Regions from separate parts of the Isoptericola sp. NPDC060257 genome, predicted to be linked through region 3. Evidence: predicted binding sites of a transcription regulator. Region 3 holds the regulator's gene; each other region holds the start of a gene.
The links. Region 3 encodes LexA, which represses DNA repair genes until DNA is damaged. Its sites were predicted from a motif close to TCGAACANNTGTTCGA; they were not measured.
Positions count from the first base shown of each region.

Region 1: uvrA (excinuclease ABC subunit UvrA) is a predicted target of LexA. The motif match lies at 3,395-3,410, and genes of this name have one in related genera.
Region 2: ACFWEK_RS05535 (DUF222 domain-containing protein) is a predicted target of LexA. The motif match lies at 1,937-1,952, and genes of this name have one in related genera.
Region 4: ruvA (Holliday junction branch migration protein RuvA) is a predicted target of LexA. The motif match lies at 2,102-2,117, and genes of this name have one in related genera.

Region 1 is NZ_JBHXAW010000080.1:426-5,312, reverse strand. It holds gene ACFWEK_RS08900 (OsmC family protein) at 1-333, opposite strand, end outside; gene uvrA (excinuclease ABC subunit UvrA) at 351-3,365, opposite strand; gene ACFWEK_RS08890 (YciI family protein) at 3,515-3,811, shown strand; gene ACFWEK_RS08885 (TerC family protein) at 3,873-4,887, opposite strand, start outside.
Region 2 is NZ_JBHXAW010000041.1:1,747-6,633, reverse strand. It holds gene ACFWEK_RS05540 (dihydrofolate reductase family protein) at 1-326, shown strand, start outside; gene ACFWEK_RS05535 (DUF222 domain-containing protein) at 356-1,903, opposite strand; gene ACFWEK_RS05530 (hypothetical protein) at 2,030-2,440, shown strand; gene ACFWEK_RS05525 (GNAT family N-acetyltransferase) at 2,483-2,941, opposite strand; gene ACFWEK_RS05520 (thiamine pyrophosphate-binding protein) at 2,969-4,633, opposite strand; gene ACFWEK_RS05515 (ArsR/SmtB family transcription factor) at 4,878-4,887, shown strand, end outside.
Region 3 is NZ_JBHXAW010000293.1:486-5,372, forward strand. It holds gene ACFWEK_RS18380 (ATP-dependent DNA helicase) at 1-1,600, shown strand, start outside; gene ACFWEK_RS18385 (L-lactate dehydrogenase) at 1,610-2,569, shown strand; gene lexA (transcriptional repressor LexA) at 2,594-3,424, opposite strand; gene ACFWEK_RS18395 (LysM peptidoglycan-binding domain-containing protein) at 3,671-4,009, shown strand; gene nrdR (transcriptional regulator NrdR) at 4,123-4,605, shown strand; gene ACFWEK_RS18405 (DUF5302 domain-containing protein) at 4,738-4,887, shown strand, end outside.
Region 4 is NZ_JBHXAW010000008.1:11,176-16,062, forward strand. It holds gene pdxT (pyridoxal 5'-phosphate synthase glutaminase subunit PdxT) at 1-593, shown strand, start outside; gene ACFWEK_RS01430 (YebC/PmpR family DNA-binding transcriptional regulator) at 601-1,359, shown strand; gene ruvC (crossover junction endodeoxyribonuclease RuvC) at 1,414-2,004, shown strand; gene ruvA (Holliday junction branch migration protein RuvA) at 2,155-2,790, shown strand; gene ruvB (Holliday junction branch migration DNA helicase RuvB) at 2,783-3,892, shown strand; gene yajC (preprotein translocase subunit YajC) at 4,059-4,502, shown strand; gene secD (protein translocase subunit SecD) at 4,690-4,887, shown strand, end outside.

The sequences.
Region 1 (4,887 bases), on a different contig from region 3:
GCCCCGGGACTCCACCCGCATCGTGCCGGTCGTGTCGTCCACGTACTCGCGGACCACCAGGCCGTGCTCGGCGGCCAGGTGGAGGAACCACAGCATGTGGCACTGCGCGAGGCTCGCGACGAACAGCTCCTCCGGGTTGTGCCGCGCCGGGTCACCACGGAACGCCGGGTCGGCGCTCCCGAGCAGCGGCGGCTTGCCCGAGACCAGGACCGTGTGGTCCCGGGAGTACGACGTGTAGGACGTCGTGCCCGGACCGCCACCGGGGTCGGAGGCCCCGGCCTCGGCAGCATCGGGCCAGGCGACGGTCACGGCGTAGTTGTGGTGCGCTCCCATGGCCACACGCTAGGACGTCAGGCGGCGCTGCGCTTACCGGGACGCTTCGACGCGGTCTTCCCCTTCGTCGTCGCCTTCCCCGAACCCTTCGTCGTGCCCTTCGCCGAGCTCCGCGCACGCGGCGCCGACGACGCCGAGGTCGCGGCGGCGGACCTCGCCCGGCCGGCAGGGGTCGCCGTCGGCACGGGCGGGTGCTCCTGGAGGATCGGCGCGAGGAACTGGCCCGTGTGGCTCGCCGCGACCTGCGCGACGTCCTCGGGCGTGCCCTCCGCCACGACCGTCCCGCCGCCGGAGCCGCCCTCCGGCCCCATGTCGACGATCCAGTCGGCGCTCTTGATGACGTCGAGGTTGTGCTCGATGACGAGGACGGTGTTGCCCTTCTCCACCAGCGACTGCAGCACGCCGAGCAGCTTGCGGATGTCCTCGAAGTGCAGGCCCGTGGTCGGCTCGTCCAGGACGTAGATCGTGCGACCCGTGGAGCGCTTCTGCAGCTCGCTCGCAAGCTTGACCCGCTGCGCCTCGCCGCCCGAGAGCGTCGGCGCCGGCTGCCCGAGGCGGACGTAGCCGAGACCCACCTCGACCAGCGTGGTGAGGTAGCGCGAGATCGCGGGGAACGCGGCGAAGAACTCCGCGGCCTCCTCGATCGGCATGTCCAGCACGTCCGCGACCGTCTTGCCCTTGAAGTGCACCTCGAGGGTCTCGCGGTTGTACCGCGCGCCGTGGCACACCTCGCACGGCACGTAGACGTCGGGCAGGAAGTTCATCTCGATCTTCAGCGTGCCGTCGCCCGCGCACGCCTCGCAGCGCCCGCCCTTGACGTTGAAGGAGAAGCGGCCCGGCCCGTAGCCGCGGACCTTCGCCTCCTCGGTCTCCGCGAAGATCTTGCGGATCCGGTCCCACACGCCCGTGTAGGTGGCCGGGTTGGAGCGCGGCGTGCGCCCGATCGGCCCCTGGTCGACGTGCACCACCTTGTCGAGCTGGTCCACGCCCGTGACCCGGGTGTGCCGGCCCGCCACCTGGCGCGCGCCGTTGAGCTCGTTCGCGAGCACGGTGTGCAGGATCGAGTTGACCAGCGTCGACTTGCCGGACCCCGAGACGCCCGTGACCGCCGTGAGCACGCCGAGCGGGAAGGACACGTCGATCCCCCGCAGGTTGTTCTCCCGGGCGCCGACGACCGTGACCTTCCGGCCGGGGTCGGTCGCGCGACGCTCCGCGGGCAGCGCGATGCTGCGCCGCCCGGAGAGGTAGGCGCCGGTCATCGAGCCCTCGGCCTCGAGGAGCCCGGCATAGTCGCCCGAGTGCACGACGCGGCCGCCGTGCTCGCCCGCGCCGGGGCCGACGTCGACGATCCAGTCTGCCGCGCGGATCGTGTCCTCGTCGTGCTCGACGACGATCAGCGTGTTGCCGAGGTCCCGCAGGCGGGTCAGCGTCTCGATGAGGCGGCGGTTGTCGCGCTGGTGCAGGCCGATCGAGGGCTCGTCGAGCACGTACAGCACGCCGACGAGGCCGGAGCCGATCTGGGTGGCGAGCCGGATGCGCTGGGCCTCGCCGCCGGACAGGGTGCCCGCCGGACGCTCGAGCGACAGGTAGTGCAGGCCCACGTCGACGAGGAAGCCGAGCCGGGCGTGGATCTCCTTGAGGACCTCTGCCGCGATCGCGCGCTCGCGCTCGCCCAGCTCGAGCCCGTCGAGGAAGGTCTTGGCCTGGTCGATCGGCAGCCTGCACACGTCCCAGATCGACTTGCCGCCGACGGTGACCGCGAGGACCTCGGGCTTGAGCCGTGCCCCCGAGCACACGGGGCACGGGACCTCGCGCATGTAGGCCTCGTACTTCTCCTTCGACCAGTCGGACTCGGTCTCCCGGTGCCGCCGCTCCAGGAAGGTCACCGCGCCCTCGAAGCCGGTGGAGTACTGCCGCTCGCGGCCCCACCGGTTCTTGTACCGCACGTGCACCTGGTGGTTGCGGCCGAACAGGATCGCGTCACGGGCGCGCTGCGGCAGCGCGCGCCACGGCACGTCCATGGAGAAGCTCATCTCCTCCGCCAGCGCGGTGAGCACCCGCTCGAAGTACTCCGACGACGTCTGCGCCCACGGCACCACGGCACCGTCGCGCAGGGTCCTCTCCTCGTCCGGCACGACGAGGTCGGCGTCGACCTCGAGGCGGAAGCCGATGCCGGTGCACTCCGGGCACGCGCCGTACGGGGCGTTGAAGGAGAACGTGCGCGGCTCGATCTCGTCGAGCGCGAGCGGGTGGTCGTTGGGGCACGCCCGCTTCTCCGAGAACTTGCGCACCCGGTCGACGTCGTCGATGTCGGCGTCGACGAGCTCCACCATGACCAGGCCGCCCGCGAGGCGCAGCGCGGTCTCCACCGAGTCGGTGAGCCGGCGCTGGACGCCGTCGCGCGACACGAGGCGGTCGACGACGACCTCGATGTCGTGCTTGAGCTTCTTCTCGAGCGTGGGCGGGCTGGTCAGCTGCACCACCTCGCCGTCGACCCGCGCGCGGGCGAAACCCTGCGTCTGCAGCTCGGCGAACAGGTCGGCGTACTCGCCCTTGCGCCCGCGCACGACGGGTGCGAGCACCTGGTAGCGCGTGCCCTCCGGCAGCTCGAGGAGCTTGTCGACGATCTGCTGCGGCGTCTGCGAGCGGACCGGCTCGCCGCACACGGGGCAGTGCTGCGTCCCCGCGCGGGCGAAGAGCAGGCGCAGGTAGTCGTAGACCTCGGTGATCGTGCCGACCGTCGACCGCGGGTTGCGGTTGGTCGACTTCTGGTCGATCGACACCGCGGGCGACAGGCCCTCGATGAAGTCGACGTCGGGCTTGTCCATCTGGCCGAGGAACTGGCGGGCGTACGCGGAGAGCGACTCCACGTAGCGACGCTGCCCCTCGGCGAAGATCGTGTCGAACGCCAGGGAGGACTTCCCCGAGCCCGACAGCCCGGTGAAGACGATCAGCTCGTCGCGCGGGAGATCGAGCTCGATGTTGCGCAGATTGTGCTCGCGGGCGCCGGAGATGACGAGGCGGTTGCTCACCCGGGCATCTTACGTCGGGACGCCGACATTCGTACAGGCGTTCTATACCTTTCGGGGCCTTTTCGTGTGCCTGACCGGTCACACCCGGCCGCCTGACCCGCTCCCGGACTCCCCCGGCCCGCGACCGCACGGGGTGCTTGGATACGGCCATGTCCGTCTACGCCGTCACGTACGTCTACGTCACCGACCCCGACCGCCTCGCGGAGGTCCGACCGGAGCACCGGGAGTTCCTCCGTGGCCTGCACGAGAGCGGCACGCTGCGCGTGTCCGGCCCGCTGCCCGCGACGCCGGACGGCGAGCCCGGCGGCGCGCTCCTGGTCGTCGAGGCCGACGACGCGACCGGCGCGCTCGAGCTGCTCGCGGCCGACCCCATGCGGCGCGAGGGTCTGGTCGCGCACCGCGCGGCGCGGGAGTTCGTGCCCGTGATCGGCGGGTTCGCCGCCTGACGCCGGACGACGCGCACAGGCCCCGAACGGCGTGCCGTCCGGGGCCTGTGCGCTCGTGTCGTCAGCGGCCCGAGGACTCCGGCCCGGAGGATGCGGGAGCGGATCCGGGCTCCGACGCCACGTCCTGCGTCTCCGGTGCCGCCGTCGTCGACGACGCCGCACCCGCTGCGTCCGCCGCGCCCGCCGGCGCCGCGTCCTTCGCGGCGACCGCGGCGGTCCGCCGCGTCTTCGCCAGGCTCGCGACGGTCGCGATCGCGATCGAGCCGAGGATCACGGCGAGGGACAGCCAGATCGGGATCTCGGGCGCCCAGGCGACGTGCTCGCCCCCGTTGATGAACGGGAGCGTGTTGGTGTGCAGCGCCTCGAGGATGAGCTTGACGCCGATGAACCCGAGGATGACCGCCAGGGCGATCGGCAGGTACACCAGCCGCTCGAGCAGGCCGCCGAGCAGGAAGTAGAGCTGCCGCAGGCCCATGAGGGCGAAGATGTTCGCGGTGAAGACGATGAACGGGTCCTTCGTCAGCCCGAAGATCGCGGGGATCGAGTCGAGCGCGAACAGCAGGTCCGTGGAGCCGATCGCGACGAACACCACGAGCATCGGGGTGAACAGCTTCTTGCCGTCGACCACCGTGCGCACCTTCGCGCCGTCGTACTCCTGGCTCACCGGCAGCACGCGGCGGAGCAGGCGGATCGCGACGTTCTCCTTGAACTCCTCCTCGTCGTCGCCCCCCGCCACGAGCTTGACCGCCGTGTAGATGAGGAACGCGCCGAAGAGGTAGAAGACCCACACGAACTGCTCGAGGATCGCCGCCCCCGCGAGGATGAACGCCCCGCGCAGCACCAGCGCGATGATGATGCCGACCATCAGCACCATCTGCTGGTGCCGCTTCGGCACCGCGAACCGCGACATGATGATGACGAAGACGAACAGGTTGTCCACGCTCAGGGAGTACTCCGTGAGCCAGCCGGCGTAGAACTCCCCGGCGGGGGCGGTGCCGCCCACCGCGAGCACGATCAGCCCGAACACCAGCGCCAGGGCGACGTAGAAGCCGACCCACAGGCCGCTCTCCTTCATG
Region 2 (4,887 bases), on a different contig from region 3:
CCCTCACCGAGCCGCTGGGTTGGGCGAACACCACGCTCGTCGCGGGCGACGCCGTCGAGGCCGTGGGCGCGATGAAGCAGCACGACGTCGCGCTCCGGACCATCGGCAGCCCCAGCCTGTGCCGCTCCCTGCTGCGGGCGGGACTCGTCGACCGCGTGCGGGTCGTCGTGTTCCCGGTCGTCAACGGCGCCACCGGCCACGACCGGCTGTACGACGGCTGGCCCGACGTCCGGCTGGACCTCCTCCAGCACCGGACCCTCGACGGTCGGCTGACGCTGCTGGAGTACGCACCGACCGTGCTGGACGGCCCGCCCGGCGCGGACTGAGCCGCCGCCAGGCCGTCGCTGGGCCGCCGTCAGAACGGCGGGTCGCCGTCGTCGCGCACGGCGACTGGGTCGGCGGTCTGCTCCGGCGGGAGGGCCGCGTCGGTCGGGTCGATCGTCGGCGCGGGCTGGAGGACGAGGTGGTCGGCTTCGCTGGCCCACTCGTCGAGGTCGCCGAGAGTGTGGTCGGCGGATCCGGGCGTTGTGAGGTAGGTGCGGCCGCGGGGTGAGGTCCAAGCCAGGACGCCGGCTCGGTCCGGGCCGGCGAGGTGTTCGACGGCCCATCGGGACTCGTGCTTGAGCGTGTGATGGCGGCGGCACAGCGCGGCGAGGTTGGTGGAGTCGGTGGTGCCGCCGTGTTCCCAGGCGGTGGTGTGGTCGAGGTCGCAGCGTCGGGCGGGGATGCGGCAGCCGGGGAACCGACAGGTCAGGTCGCGCTGGGTGAGGAACGCGCGCAGGTCGGCGGGCACGACGTAGGAACGCCGGTCGGCGGTGAGCAGGGCGCCGGTGACGGGGTCGGTGAGCAGGCGCCGCAGGGTGGGCGCGCGGGTGACCAGGTGGCGTGCGGTCTCCGCGTCGACGGGGATGGTGCCGTCCAGCAGACCCGGACTCTCGCCGGTGCCGGTGAGCGTCGTGATCGGGACGGTCACGTGGACCGCGGGTCTGACGGTCCGGGCCAGTGTGGCGAGCGGGTCGGGAAGAGGGGCGCAAGTAGGGGCGGTTGACGGGTCTGGCAGGCCCGGCGGTCCGGATCCCGGCGCGGTCCCCGGTGCTGATCCTGGTGGTGTGCCCGGCGGGCTGCCTGGGTCGGTCTCCCGGCCCGGAGGGTCTGCCTCGTTCCTGGTGTGATCCTCGTCGAGGAGTAGGGCCGTGAGGGTCGCGGCGCGCAGCTGCCCGACCCCGCGCGGGTCACCGGTCGTCTTCGCTCTCGTGGCGGTGCGGTGCAGGCGGTCGTAGGCGGCACGCGCGACCGGGGTCGGCAGGTGCGCGGTCAGCCAGGACATCCCGTCGGAGCCGTCGTCGACCCACACGCCCGCCTTCAGGGCGGCGGCCTGATGCCGGACCTCGGCGGGCACGGGGTGCAGCCGGTCGCGGGCGGCGCGCGCGAGCACCCCGAACCGGGCCGCCGTCATGTCGGGAGCCCTGCCCAGGACCGCGCGCTCGACCTGCCCTGCGACGCTCGGGGGCAGGTCGCCTACTGCGTCCGCGAGCTTGGCCGCGTGCTGGTAGGTGATCGAACCCGCGCACAACGCCTCCAGGGTCGCGGTCGCCTTCGAGGCCAGGACGTCGGCGTCCGCGAGCCAGCCGGCTGCGACGTGCTCGCTGACCCCGAGCATGCACGCGACCTCCGCGACCAGCGCGCGGTGCGCGACCGAGGAGCGTCGTTCCGGCGCCGCCGACGCGACCCGCTCCACCCCGACGTCCAGCAACGCCTCCGGCACCACCCGCGCCGCGCCCAGGACCCGAGCCAGCGCGACCGTGCGGCGACCCGCCGCCGCGTTCACCACCACCTGCTCGTCCGCGGCCTGGTCCAGCGCAGCATCCAGCCGGGAAGCGGCGGTGCTGGGCGGGGTGGCCATACGAGTACTCAACCACCCGCCACCGACACGACGTCGAACAGGCGTTCGAGACCCGTCGCCGGGTGAAGCGACCCGAGAGCAGGTCCACCGCTTCCGCGCGGCGAGTGCGCCCAGCATCATGAGAGTGTGAAGAAAGCCCGCCGCGCCGGCGCCGTCGCGGCGGTCGTCCTCGTCCTGGCGACCGCCTGCACCGACGACCCGCCGCCGGTCGACCCGACGTCGCCCGCCGCGTCGTACGTGCGCACCGGGCCGTGGAACGAGGGCGACGCGGCGGCGTTGGACGGCCAGCTCCAGCTGGTCGACGGCTGCCTGGTCGTCGAGAACGGCGGCACGACGACCGTGCCCGTGTTCCCCTCCGACTTCGCGTGGGACCCGCAGGCCCGGACGCTCGAGGCCTTCGGGCTCACCCTGACCGTCGGCGAGCAGGTGTACCTGGGCGGCGGCGTGACCAGCAGCGTCACCGAACACCTCCCCGACTCGTGCAGCGGGGAGCAGTTCCTGGTCCAGAGCGGCCAGAGCGAGCCCCGCGAAGGCTGACGCCCCGACCCGGGACGAACCGGCCCACGACCGCTCCTGGGCTCACGTCCCAGGAGCCGTCGTCCGCAGGAGCTGCGGGGAGGACGCGAAGCCGAGCCGCCCGTTGACGGGCACCGCCCTGCGGCTCGAGTGGGCGGTCGCGTGCGCCGCGCCGCGCCGCGTCGCGTGCTCCGACGCGGCCTCCACGAGCGCGGTGCCGAGGCCGCGACCGCGGTGGTCCGAGCGGATGAAGACGGTCTGGATGTCCGCCGACATCCGGCGGGTGGCACCGGGGCGCGGGACGCGCGGGACGAACGCCACCCATGCCATGCCGACGACCTCCCCTCTCGCGCTCCGGGCGACGAAGGCGGCGTGGGAGTCGCCGCGGTCGGCCCACCAGCGATCGAGATCGATGGCGAACTCGTCGACCGCCTGGTCGTCGACCCCCTCGCCGGCGGTGTCGATGCACAGGAGTCGTGCGAGGCCTGCGACGTCGGCGGTGGTCGCCCGGCTGATCAGCATGGGTGCAGTCTGGCGCGGCCCGCCGAGCTACCGCGTGCGGTTCACGCGCAGGATCTCCTCCTGGTACGGCGCGACGACGGTGGGCGACACGCGGCAGTCGAGCATGAGGAACCGGCGCTGGTCGAGGGGCTCGCGCGCCCAGGTGCCGAGCCGGTCGAGGTCGGCGAGGCTGCGCACGACGACGCCCTCCGCGCCGACGGCGGCGGCGAGCGCGGCGAAGTCGGTCTCGGGGATGCGCATGGGCTCCTCGGCGAGGCCCTGGCGCCCGTAGACGTGCACCTCGGCGCCGTAGACGGCGTCGTTCCACACGACGGCGACGCCGCGGCCGCCGGCGGTGCGCACGGCGGTCTCGAGGTCGGCGAGGGCCATGAGCCCACCGCCGTCGCCGGTGGTGAGCACGACGGTGGCGTCCGGCTGGGCCGCGGCCGCGCCGGCGACGCTGGGGAAGCCGAGCCCGATGGACTGGAAGGCGGTGCCGACCATCATCATCCGGTCGGGCGACGCCACGGGCCAGTACATGTTGGCCCAGCCGATGAAGTGGCCGCCGTCGGACACGACCACCCGGTCGGCGGGGAGCAGCGCGCCGATGCGGCTCGCGACGCCGCGCGGGTCGAGCCGGCCGTCGGCGGCGAGGCCGTCCGCGGGCCCGGTGTCGTACGTGCGGGCGGCGGCGACGCCGACGGAGTCGCGCCAGCCCGACGGCGCGGCGCCCAGGGCGCGCAGCTCGTCGAGCAGGGCGCGCGTCACGAGCGCGGCGTCCCCGCGGACGAACGAGCCCACGTGCCGGTGCGTCGCGGCCTGCGCGACGTCGACCTGGACCACTCGGGTGCCGGGGGAGAAGAGCTCTCCGAACCGCATCGTGAACTGGTTGAGCGACGCGCCCACGACGACGGCGACGTCCGCCTCGCGCACCAGCGCCATCGCGCCGTCGGCGCCGAACCCGCCGGCGACGCCGAGGTCGTACCGGCCGTCGGGGAAGACGCCACGGCCGAGCGCCGTCGTCGCCGTGAGCGCCCCGGTGGCGTCCGCGAGCTCGCCCAGCGCCGCGCTCGCGCCGGCGAGCCAGGCGCCGCGGCCCGCGAGGAGCAGGGGTCGCTCGGCCCCGGCGAGGGCGCGCGCGAGCTCGGTGATGGCGGCGGCGTCGAACGGGCCGGCGGGCGCGAGCGGCCCGGGGAGGGCGGGCTCGGGCGCCTCGGGCACGGGGCCGGCCTCGAGCGCGGCGACGTCGTAGGGGATGGCCAGCACGACGGGCACGCGGTAGGTGAGCGAGTGCTCGATCGCGATGACGGTGGTCGCGGCGGCGTCCGCGCGGCCGACGGTATAGGTGCGCGCGCCGACGGCGGCGGCCAGCGCGATCTGGTCCACGTCCCACGGGCGCGGGCCCGACGTCGGCTCGTCGCCCGCGAGGAGCACGAGCGGCACGCGGGCCTGCGCGGCCTCGGCGAGCGCCGTCAGCGTGTTGGTGAAGCCCGCGCCGTACGTGACGGTCGCGGCGGCGATGCGGCCGGAGGCCCGGAAGTAGGCGTCGGCGGCCACGACGCCGCCGGCCTCGTGCCGGACGGCGGTGAACCGGGCGGCCGCGGTGCGCTCGACGTCGTCGAGGAACCAGGCGTTGCCGTTGCCCATGACGCCGAAGACGTGGTCGACGTGCTGGGCGAGGGTGCGGGCGACATGGGCGGACACGGTGGGCACGGGGGCCTCCAGGGGAACAGTGACGGATGAGTGGTGCGGTCCGTATGTGTCCCGTGCGGTCCCGACGCCGGGTCCGACGTGCTGGCGGTGCAGCGGTGCCTGCCGGTGACCGGGCTGCCGTGCGCCCCTTTTTCGAGCGCAAGGCGGCGCGGGTCCGCCTCGACGCCGCGAGTATATCCACCGGTCGGGCGCGATCTCCGACGGGGTCTTGTGGAGGCAGAAGGTCAGGCGTAGCTTACCGTAAGTGGCTACTG
Region 3 (4,887 bases):
GGCGCCGCCCGGCCCCCGCGGACGCGGCGGGCGCGCCGACGACACGGCGACGCTGGCCGACCACGTGCGCCGGCTGCACGGCTGGGCCGACGAGACCGACACGGGCGACCGGGACGACCTCGTGCCCGGGGTCCCCGACAAGGCCTGGCGCCAGGTGTCCGTCACCGCCCTGGAGTGCCTGGGGCAGCGGTGCCCGCTCCTGGCGGAGTGCTTCCCCGAGCGGGCCCGCGCGGCGGCCCGCGAGGCCGACGTCGTCGTCACCAACCACGCCATGCTCGGCATCGCCGTCTCGGGGAACCCGGGCGTGCTGCCGGAGCACGACGCGGTCGTCGTCGACGAGGCGCACGAGCTCGCCGAGCGTGTGACGGCGGCCGCGACCGTCGACCTCTCGCTGACGATCGTGGAGCACGCCGCGCGCCTCGCCCGGCGGCACGGCGGCACCGAGACGGAGGCGCTCGACGCCGCCTCCCAGCGCCTGGGCACCCTGCTCGCCACCGCGCCCGCGGAACGCTTCCCGCTCGGCCTTCCGGACGAGCTGCGCGCCGCCGTGGGCGCCGTGCGTGACGCGGCGCGCGAGCTCCTCACGCGCCTCAAGCCCCAGGGCGCGGGGAAGGGGCAGGAGGCGCCGGATGCCGGGATGAAGATGGCGCAGTCCGCCGTCCTGCAGCTCTTCGAGGTCGCGGAGCGGATGGCGGCCGAGGACACGACGGCGGACGTGCTCTGGTGCTCGCGTCCGCCGGAGAACGCTCCGTGGGCCGGCGACGGCGTCACGCGCCTGCACGCCGCGCCGCTGGCGGTGGCGGGGCTCATCCGCACGCACCTCCTGGGCGAGGCGACCGGCGTGTTCACGTCGGCCACCCTCACGCTCGGCGGCACCTTCGACCCGGTGGCGCGCTCGCTCGGCCTCGCGGGCTCGGGCGGTTCCGACGAGACGGCGGACTGGTCCGGGCTGGACGTCGGCAGCCCGTTCGACTACCCGCGCCAGGGCATCCTCTACGTCGCGCGGCACCTGCCCGCGCCTGGGCGGGAACCGACCACGGACGCCCAGCTCGACGAGATCGCGGGACTGATCGAGGCCGCGGGAGGACGGACTCTCGGGCTGTTCTCGTCCCGCCGAGCGGCGCAGGCCGCGGCGGAGGCGATGCGCGAACGGCTGGACGTGCCCGTGCTGTGCCAGGGCGACGACCAGCTGCCGACGCTCGTCAAGGCGTTCGCCGACGACCCGAAGACCTGCCTGTTCGGCACGCTGTCCCTGTGGCAGGGCGTGGACGTCCCGGGCCCGAGCTGCCAGCTGGTGCTCGTGGACCGGATCCCGTTCCCGCGCCCGGACGACCCGGTGAAGGCGGCCCGTGCCCGCTCCGTGGAGCAGGCGGGCGGCAACGGGTTCATGCAGGTCTCGGCCACGCACGCCGCCCTGCTGCTGGCGCAGGGCGCCGGCCGGCTCGTGCGCACGGGGGAGGACCGCGGCGTCGTGGCCGTGCTCGACCCCCGGCTCGCGACCGCCCGCTACGGCTCCTTCCTCACCCGGTCCATGCCGGACTTCTGGCCGACCACCGACGGGGAGCTCGTCCGCGCTGCGCTCCGGCGCCTCGACACATAGCGTGTGGCCGTGGACGAGACACGCAGGACGACCAAGCTCGCGATCGTCGGGGCGGGCGCGGTGGGCTCCACCCTCGCGTACGCAGCGCTGGCCCGGGGCGCGGCCCGGTCCGTCGCCCTCCTGGACGTCAACCGCGCGAAGGTCGAGGCCGAGGTGCTCGACCTTCGGCACGGGGGCATGTTCATCCCCCAGGCCGAGATCGACGGCTCGGACGACGTGGAGGTCTGTCGCGGCGCCGACATCGTCGCGGTGACGGCGGGAGCCAAGCAGAAACCCGGCCAGAGCCGCCTCGACCTGGCCGAGGCGACGGTCGGCCTCACGCGGTCCATCCTGCCGGGCCTGCTCGAGGTGGCCCCGGACGCCGTGTTCCTCATGGTCACCAACCCGGTCGACGTCGTCACCTACGCCGCGCAGGAGATCAGCGGCCTGCCCCGGGGCCGGGTGTTCGGCAGCGGGACCGTCCTCGACTCGTCCCGGCTGCGCGACGCGCTGGCCCGCCACTGCGGGGTGGCCGTCGGGAACGTGCACGCGAACATCGCGGGCGAGCACGGCGACTCGGAGATCGTGCTGTGGAGCTCCGCGACGATCGCCGGCGTGCCTCTCCTGGACTGGCGGCCGTTCCGGGGGCACCCGCCCCTCGACGAGCCCGCCCGGCGGCGCATCGCGACCGACGTCGTGGAGTCCGCCTACCGCGTCATCGCCGGCAAGGGGGCGACCAACTACGCGGTCGGTCTGGCCGCGACCAGGATCATCGAGGCGGTGCTCAACGACGAGCACCGCGTGATGAACGTGTCGTCGCGCCTCGACGACTTCTACGGCATCAGCGACGTCTGCCTGTCGGTACCGTCGCTCGTCGGCCGACGGGGCGTGGCGGAGACGATCGACACGCCGCTGTCGGACGACGAGGTCGCCGGGCTGCGCGCGTCGGCCGAGAGCATGCGGGCCGTGCAGCAGCGCCTCGGGTTCTGACGGCCCGGGGCGCCGCACCGGCGCTCAGAGGCTGCGGAGCACCGCCACGACCCGGCCGAGCACCTGCGCCTCGTCGCCCGGGATGGGGGAGTAGGCGGCGTTCTGCGGCAGCAGCCAGGTGTGCCCGTCGGCCTGCTTGAAGGTCTTGACCGTGGCTTCGCCGTCGATCATCGCGGCGACGACCTCCCCGTTCTCGGCGACGGGCTGGCTGCGCACGACCACCCAGTCGCCGTCGCAGATCGCGGCGTCGACCATCGAGTCGCCCGCGACCTTGAGCAGGAACAGGTCGCCGTCGCCGACGACCTGCCGGGGGAGCGGGAAGACGTCCTCGACGACCTGCTCCGCGAGGATGGGGCCTCCGGCGGCGATCCGGCCGACCAGCGGGACGTAGGACGGGGCCTGGGCCGGCTGCGCGTCGGACGCGGCGAGCGACCCGGCCACGTACCCGGGAGCGGGGTCGGCGTCGGGAGCGGCGGCCACGACGGCGGGCGTCTCGGGGTCGACGACCTCGATCGCGCGCGGCCGGTTGGGGTCGCGGCGCAGGTAGCCCTTGCGCTCGAGCGTGGTGAGCTGGTGCTTGACCGAGGACGGGCTCGCCAGGCCCACGGCCTCGCCGATCTCGCGCATGGTCGGCGGGTAGCCGCGGGCCTCGACGGAGCTGCGGATGGTCTCGAGCACGCGCCGCTGGCGGGGCGTGAGGCGGTCGGACGACGGAGAGAGCTCGCTCACCGACGCCAGCGCGGTCGTGGAGGCGCCGGCCGTCGTGGTGGCCGCGTCCTCGAGGGTCTCGTCCTGGGCAGCCCATGGCGTCGCCGTCGTCGTGGACGCCGGGGCCTGGTCCCGTCCGCTGGTCATCGCGTTCTCCGTCCTGCAGGGCGCGGCCCGTGGGCGGGCCGATGAAATCCGACAAACCTTCCATCGCGCTGTCGGCCACTCTAAGCCAGTTCCGGCCCGACATCAAACATCTGTTCGATCGGACCTCGACCGTGTCGCCGGGACGTGGTACACCTAGTACAGCAGTTCGACGTACAGGTGTTCGAAGAACAGACGTTCGACGGAGCGGCCGCCTCGCGCGGCACCACGTGGACCGGAGGCAGGACGATGCAGAACGCACGCAGCACCAGCGACGCGCACGGTTTCCTCGGGCTCGGAGGGCTCCGGCTCACCCGCAGGGGCCGGGTGGTGGTCGCGGCCCTCGTGCTCCTCGTGCTCGTGGGCGCGGGGCTGTTCGGCCAGCGCGCCGTCGCCGAGTCGCCGGGCGCGGGCGTCGAGGTCCGGCTCCAGACGGTGGCGCCCGGCGACACCCTCTGGCAGTACGCGCAGCAGGTGCGCGACACGGGCGAGGATCTGCGCGACGTGGTCGCCGAGCTCCGCGACCTCAACGGGCTCACGTCGGCGGAGCTCCAGACCGGGCAGGTCGTGGTGCTCCCGCTGGACTGACGGCGAGGACCGGCGCGCCCGCCGCGGGGATCCTGCTTGCGCGGACGGTCGCCCGCCGCTTACCTTGTCGGGCAGCCGGGCGCCGGTCCGGAGCCGAGCGCAGGAGACCAGCGATGCACTGCCCGTTCTGCCGCCATGCGGACTCGCGAGTCGTCGACTCGCGCACCTCCGACGACGGCTCGTCCATCCGACGCCGGCGTCAGTGCCCCGCGTGCCAGCGCCGGTTCACCACGATCGAGACGGCCAGCCTGTCGGTGGCCAAGCGCTCCGGGGTGACCGAGCCCTTCAGCCGGGACAAGGTCGTGGCGGGCGTGCGCAAGGCGTGCCAGGGCCGGCCGGTGAGCTCCGACGACCTCGCCGTCCTCGCGCAGAAGGTCGAGGAGACCCTGCGCGCCTCCGGCCGCCCCGAGATCGAGGCGAACGAGGTCGGTCTGGCGATCCTCGGGCCGCTGCGCGAGCTGGACGAGGTCGCCTACCTGCGCTTCGCCAGCGTCTACCAGTCGTTCGAGTCCCTCGAGGACTTCGAGTCGGCGATCACCTCGCTGCGGGCGGAGCGGGACGAGCGCGCCACCGCCGGCAGCGGCACGACCGCCTGACGCCCGGGTCGCCCGGTCCGGGCGAAATGCCCTGGCGCGGGGTGGCGGCCCGGGGCATGCTGGACGCCACCAGGTGCTGCGCGGCCCCGCCGCGCGAGCACACCCACCCCGACGGACGACGAGGTGACCGCGATGACGGACGACTCCAGGGCGAAGCCCTCCGAGGACACGAAGGCGCGCTTCCGGGAGGCGCTGGAGAAGAAGAACGCCGCCAGCCACCCGACCGCCGGCAAGGACGGCAACACCGGCCAGGTGCACGGCTCGGAGACGACCGGGCCCGTG
Region 4 (4,887 bases), on a different contig from region 3:
CCGCCGCGCTCGAGCAGGCGGGGGCGCGTGCTGTGGGCGTGCGGCGCCCGGCCGAGCTGGAGGCCGTCGACGGCCTCGTGCTCCCCGGGGGCGAGTCGACGACGATCGACAAGCTCCTGCGGCTCTTCGAGCTCGCCGACCCGCTGCGGCGGCTGATCGGCGAGGGGCTGCCCGTGTTCGGCTCGTGCGCGGGGATGATCCTGCTCGCGGACCGCATCGAGGGCGGCACCGCCGACCAGCGCACGCTGGGCGGGATGGACGTCGTCGTGCGGCGCAACGCGTTCGGCCGCCAGGTGGACTCGTTCGAGGCGGACCTGCAGGTCGCGGGCGTCTCTGACGGGCCGGGCGGGCGTCCGGTGCGCACCGCCTTCATCCGCGCTCCGTGGGTCGAGGAGGCGGGGCCGGACGTCGAGGTGCTCGCCCGCATACCGGACCGCTGGGCGGACGGCTCTGCGGTGGGGCCCGCCGCCGGTAAGATCGTCGCAGCACGTCAGGGACGGCTGCTCGCCACCGCGTTCCACCCGGAGATCACGGGGGACGCGCGCGTGCACGGGTTGTTCGTCCGGCTCGTCCAAGCATCGCGAAGGAGTTAGGGAGCGCATGTCAGGTCACTCCAAGTGGGCCACGACCAAGCACAAGAAGGCGGCGATCGACGCCAAGCGCGGCAAGCTTTTCGCGAAGCTGATCAAGAACATCGAGGTCGCCGCGCGCACGGGCGGCGGCGACCCGGCCGGTAACCCCACGCTGTTCGACGCCATCCAGAAGGCGAAGAAGTCGTCGGTCCCCAACGACAACATCGACCGCGCGCTCAAGCGCGGCTCCGGCGAGGGCGCCGACGCCGTCGACTACCAGACGATCATGTACGAGGGTTACGGCGCGAACGGCATCGCCGTCCTCGTCGAGTGCCTCACGGACAACAAGAACCGCGCCGCCTCCGAGGTGCGCCTCGCGTTCTCCCGCAACGGCGGCAACCTGGCCGACCCGGGCTCCGTGTCCTACCTGTTCTCCCGCAAGGGCCTCGTCGTGGTGCCGAAGGCGGAGGGCGTCACGGAGGACGACGTCATGCTCGCCGCGCTCGACGCGGGCGCCGAGGAGGTCAGCGACGAGGGCGACGTCATCGAGGTCCTCTCGGAGGCCACCGACCTCGTCGCCGTGCGCACGGCGATCCAGGAGGCCGGCATCGAGTACGACTCGGCCGACTCCATCTGGCACCCCTCCATGGAGGTCGAGGTCGACGTGGAGGGCGCGCGCAAGATCCTGCGCCTCATCGACGCGCTCGAGGACAGCGACGACGTGCAGAACGTCTACGCGAACTTCGACGCCTCCGACGAGGTCATGGCGGCCCTCGACGAGGAGTGACGGCTCCCGGCGCGGGTCGGCCGTCCGCGGCCGCCCGCGTGAGAGGGTGACGACGTGCGCGTGCTGGGGGTGGACCCGGGTCTGACCCGGTGCGGGGTCGGCGTCGTCGACTCGTTGCCGGGCCGGAGGGCCCGGATGGTCGACGTCGGGGTCGTGCGCAGCGAGCCCGAGCTGAGCGTCGACCTCCGGTTGCTGCGCGTCGCCGAGGGGCTCGAGGAGTGGCTCGAGCGCACGGTGCCCGACGTCGTCGCCGTGGAGCGCGTCTTCGCCCAGAACAACCGCGGCACCGTGATGGGCACCGCGCAGGTCGCCGGCCTCGCGATGGTCGCGGCGGCCCGGCGCGGCGTCCCGGTCGCGATGCACACGCCGAGCGAGGTGAAGGCCGCCGTCACCGGGTCCGGCCGCGCCGACAAGGAGCAGGTGCAGCGCATGATCGCGCGCATCCTCGGGCTCGACGAGCTGCCGCGGCCGGCCGACGCCGCCGACGCCCTCGCGCTCGCCGTCACCCACCTGTGGCGACCGTCCGGCGCGCTCCAGGGCGGCGAGCGGAACGAGCTCACCCCGGCCCAGCGCGCCTGGGCCGCTGCCGAGCGCACCGCGCGCACCGGCTCGCACCGCGGCGCACCCTCCCGAGCCCGGCGCTGAGCGGGACCCGGGCCACCCGGTCGCCGTCGCGCGGCTGGTCGTGGGCTCGTCGAGTGTCGCCCGCCCCGGCGTCGGCACCGGTTGTTACAGTGACGCCTCGTACGGGTGTTCGACGGCCACGTCGACGGCCTCTTCGACGGAAGGACCACGGTGATCGCCTCCCTGACCGGCACGGTCACGCACGTGACGCTGGAGCGGGCCGTGCTCGACGTCGGCGGGGTCGGGTACCTCGTGCACGCCACCCCCGGCACCCTCGCCGGCCTGCGGGTGGGGGAGCGGGCCCAGCTCCACACCACGCTGGTCGTCCGTGAGGACTCGATGACGGTGTTCGGCTTCGCGGAGGCGGACGAGCGGGAGGTCTTCGAGACCGCCCAGTCCGTGTCCGGCGTCGGACCCCGGATCGCTCTCGCCATGCTCGCCGTGCTCACCCCCGACGCCCTGCGCCGCGCCGTCGCGTCCGAGGACCTCGCGGCGCTGCGCCGCGTTCCCGGGGTCGGCCCCAAGAGCGCCCAGCGCCTGGTGCTCGAGCTGTCCGGCAAGCTGGGCGCCCCGACGTCCGCCGCCGGCGCCGTCGTGCCCGACGCGCCGCCCGTCGCCGCGGGCGACCCGGCGCGCGACCAGGTGGTCGAGGCGCTCGTGGGCCTGGGCTGGGCAGCCAAGGTCGCCCAGGACACCGTCGACCGGGTCCTCGCGGACGCGGGCGACGACAACCCGGCCGACAGCCCGATCGACGTCGCGGCCACGCTGCGCGCGGCGCTGCGTTCCCTGGGCGGCCGCCGTGGCTGAGGCGGACGCGGAGTACGGCGGGGAGCGGCTCGTCACCTCCTCGGCCGACGACGTCGAGCGCGCGGCCGAGGCGGCGCTGCGACCGAAGAAGCTGGACGAGTTCGTCGGGCAGCGGGTGGTGCGCGACCAGCTCTCCCTGGTGCTCCAGGCGGCGCTGGCGCGGGACGCGTCTCCCGACCACGTGCTCCTGTCCGGACCTCCCGGGCTCGGCAAGACCACGCTGGCGATGATCATCGCCGCCGAGCTCGGCACCTCGCTGCGGGTCACGAGTGGCCCGGCGATCCAGCACGCGGGGGACCTGGCGGCGGTGCTCTCGTCGCTCGAGGAGGGCGAGGTCCTCTTCATCGACGAGATCCACCGGCTGGCCCGCCCGGCCGAGGAGCTGCTGTACGTCGCGATGGAGGACTTCCGCGTCGACGTCGTCGTCGGCAAGGGGGCGGGCGCGAGCGCGATCCCGCTGGCGCTGCCGCCGTTCACCGTCGTCGGCGCGACGACGAGGTCGGGCCTGCTGCCCGCCCCGCTGCGCGACCGCTTCGGGTTCACCGGGCACCTCGACTTCTACGACGCCGCCGAGCTGGAGCGCGTCATCACCCGGTCCGCCGGCCTGCTCGGCGTCGACATCCAGCACGCCGCAGCGCACGAGATCGCGGGCCGGTCGCGCGGCACCCCCCGCATCGCCAACCGCCTGCTGCGCCGCGTGCGCGACTGGGCCCAGGTGCGCGGGGACGGCAGCCTCGACCTCCGGGCGGCCCGGGCGGCGCTGGAGGTCTACGAGGTCGACCCGATCGGCCTGGACCGGCTGGACCGTGCCGTGCTCGACGCCGTCTGCCGCCGGTTCGCCGGCGGTCCCGTGGGACTGGGCACGCTCGCGATGACCGTGGGGGAGGAGCCGGACACCGTGGAGACGGTGGCCGAGCCGTACCTCGTCCGCGAGGGGCTCCTGGGCCGCACGCCGCGCGGCCGGGTCGCGACGCAGGCCGCCTGGGAGCACCTCGGGCTCGAGCCGCCGCCCGGCGCGTGGGGCGCGCCGCTCGGGGGGACCTTGTTCGACGGGTCCGCCGGGTCCGACGCGTCCGACAGGGACGCCGGGCCGCCCCAGTAGACTGGGAGCGCCCCCGGCCGCCGACGGCCCAGGGCCGGAACTCGACGGGTGCCGTGCTCGTTGGGGGCCGTGTGCGCAGGACACTGCGCCGGCGTGCCGACCGGTGCGCCCCCGACGCCCGGCAGTCGGTCGACGACCGTCGGGCAGCGACAGACAAGGACGCTCCGTGGAACTCATCATCCTCTTCGTGGTCCTCGCCGGCCTCATGTTCTTCATGAGCCAGCGGACGCGCAAGCAGCAGAAGCAGCAGGCCGAGTTCCGGTCGCAGCTCGAGCCGGGTCAGGAGGTCATGACCGGTTCGGGCCTGTTCGGCACGGTCGTGGAGATCGACGAGGCGACCGACACCGTCACCATCGAGACCGGCCCCGGCGGCGCGCAGACCCGCTGGCTGCGCGCGGCCATCGCCAAGCGCGTGGACACGCCGGTCGAGGAGCCCGTGGCCGAGGCCGACGAGACCGACGTCACAACCGACTCCTCCGCGACCGGTACGATCACCTCCGGCGACGGTCACATCGACGTCCCCGACGACCTGTCGAGCCTGGACACCGCGCAGCGGGAGTACCGGGAGCAGCAGCGTCGTGACGAGGGCGAGCCCGGCACCACCAAGTGACAGCATCGAAGTGACAGCACCAGCGACATGGGACGGCGGGCGCTCGCGCCCGTCGGCCTGACGACGCGCCGGTCGGGGCGATCCCGGCCGGCGCCATCACGCGTCGGCCCTGCGGCGGCGCGCAGACGGGAAGAGACAGAAGTTGGCGAACTCACGCACGAAGCGGTCGCGTCCGGTACGCACCCTCGTGGTCTTCACGATCCTGACGATCGTCCTGCCGTTCCTCGCCCTCGGCGCCGGCGTCTTCTGGGACGCCAAGTCCGACTCCAACCCGGACGGCGCGAGCTGGGCCCCGGGGCTGGCGCTCGACCTGCAGGGCGGCACGCAGCTGATCCTGAAGGCGGACACCACCGACGGGTCGCAGGTGACGTCGGCGACGATCGAC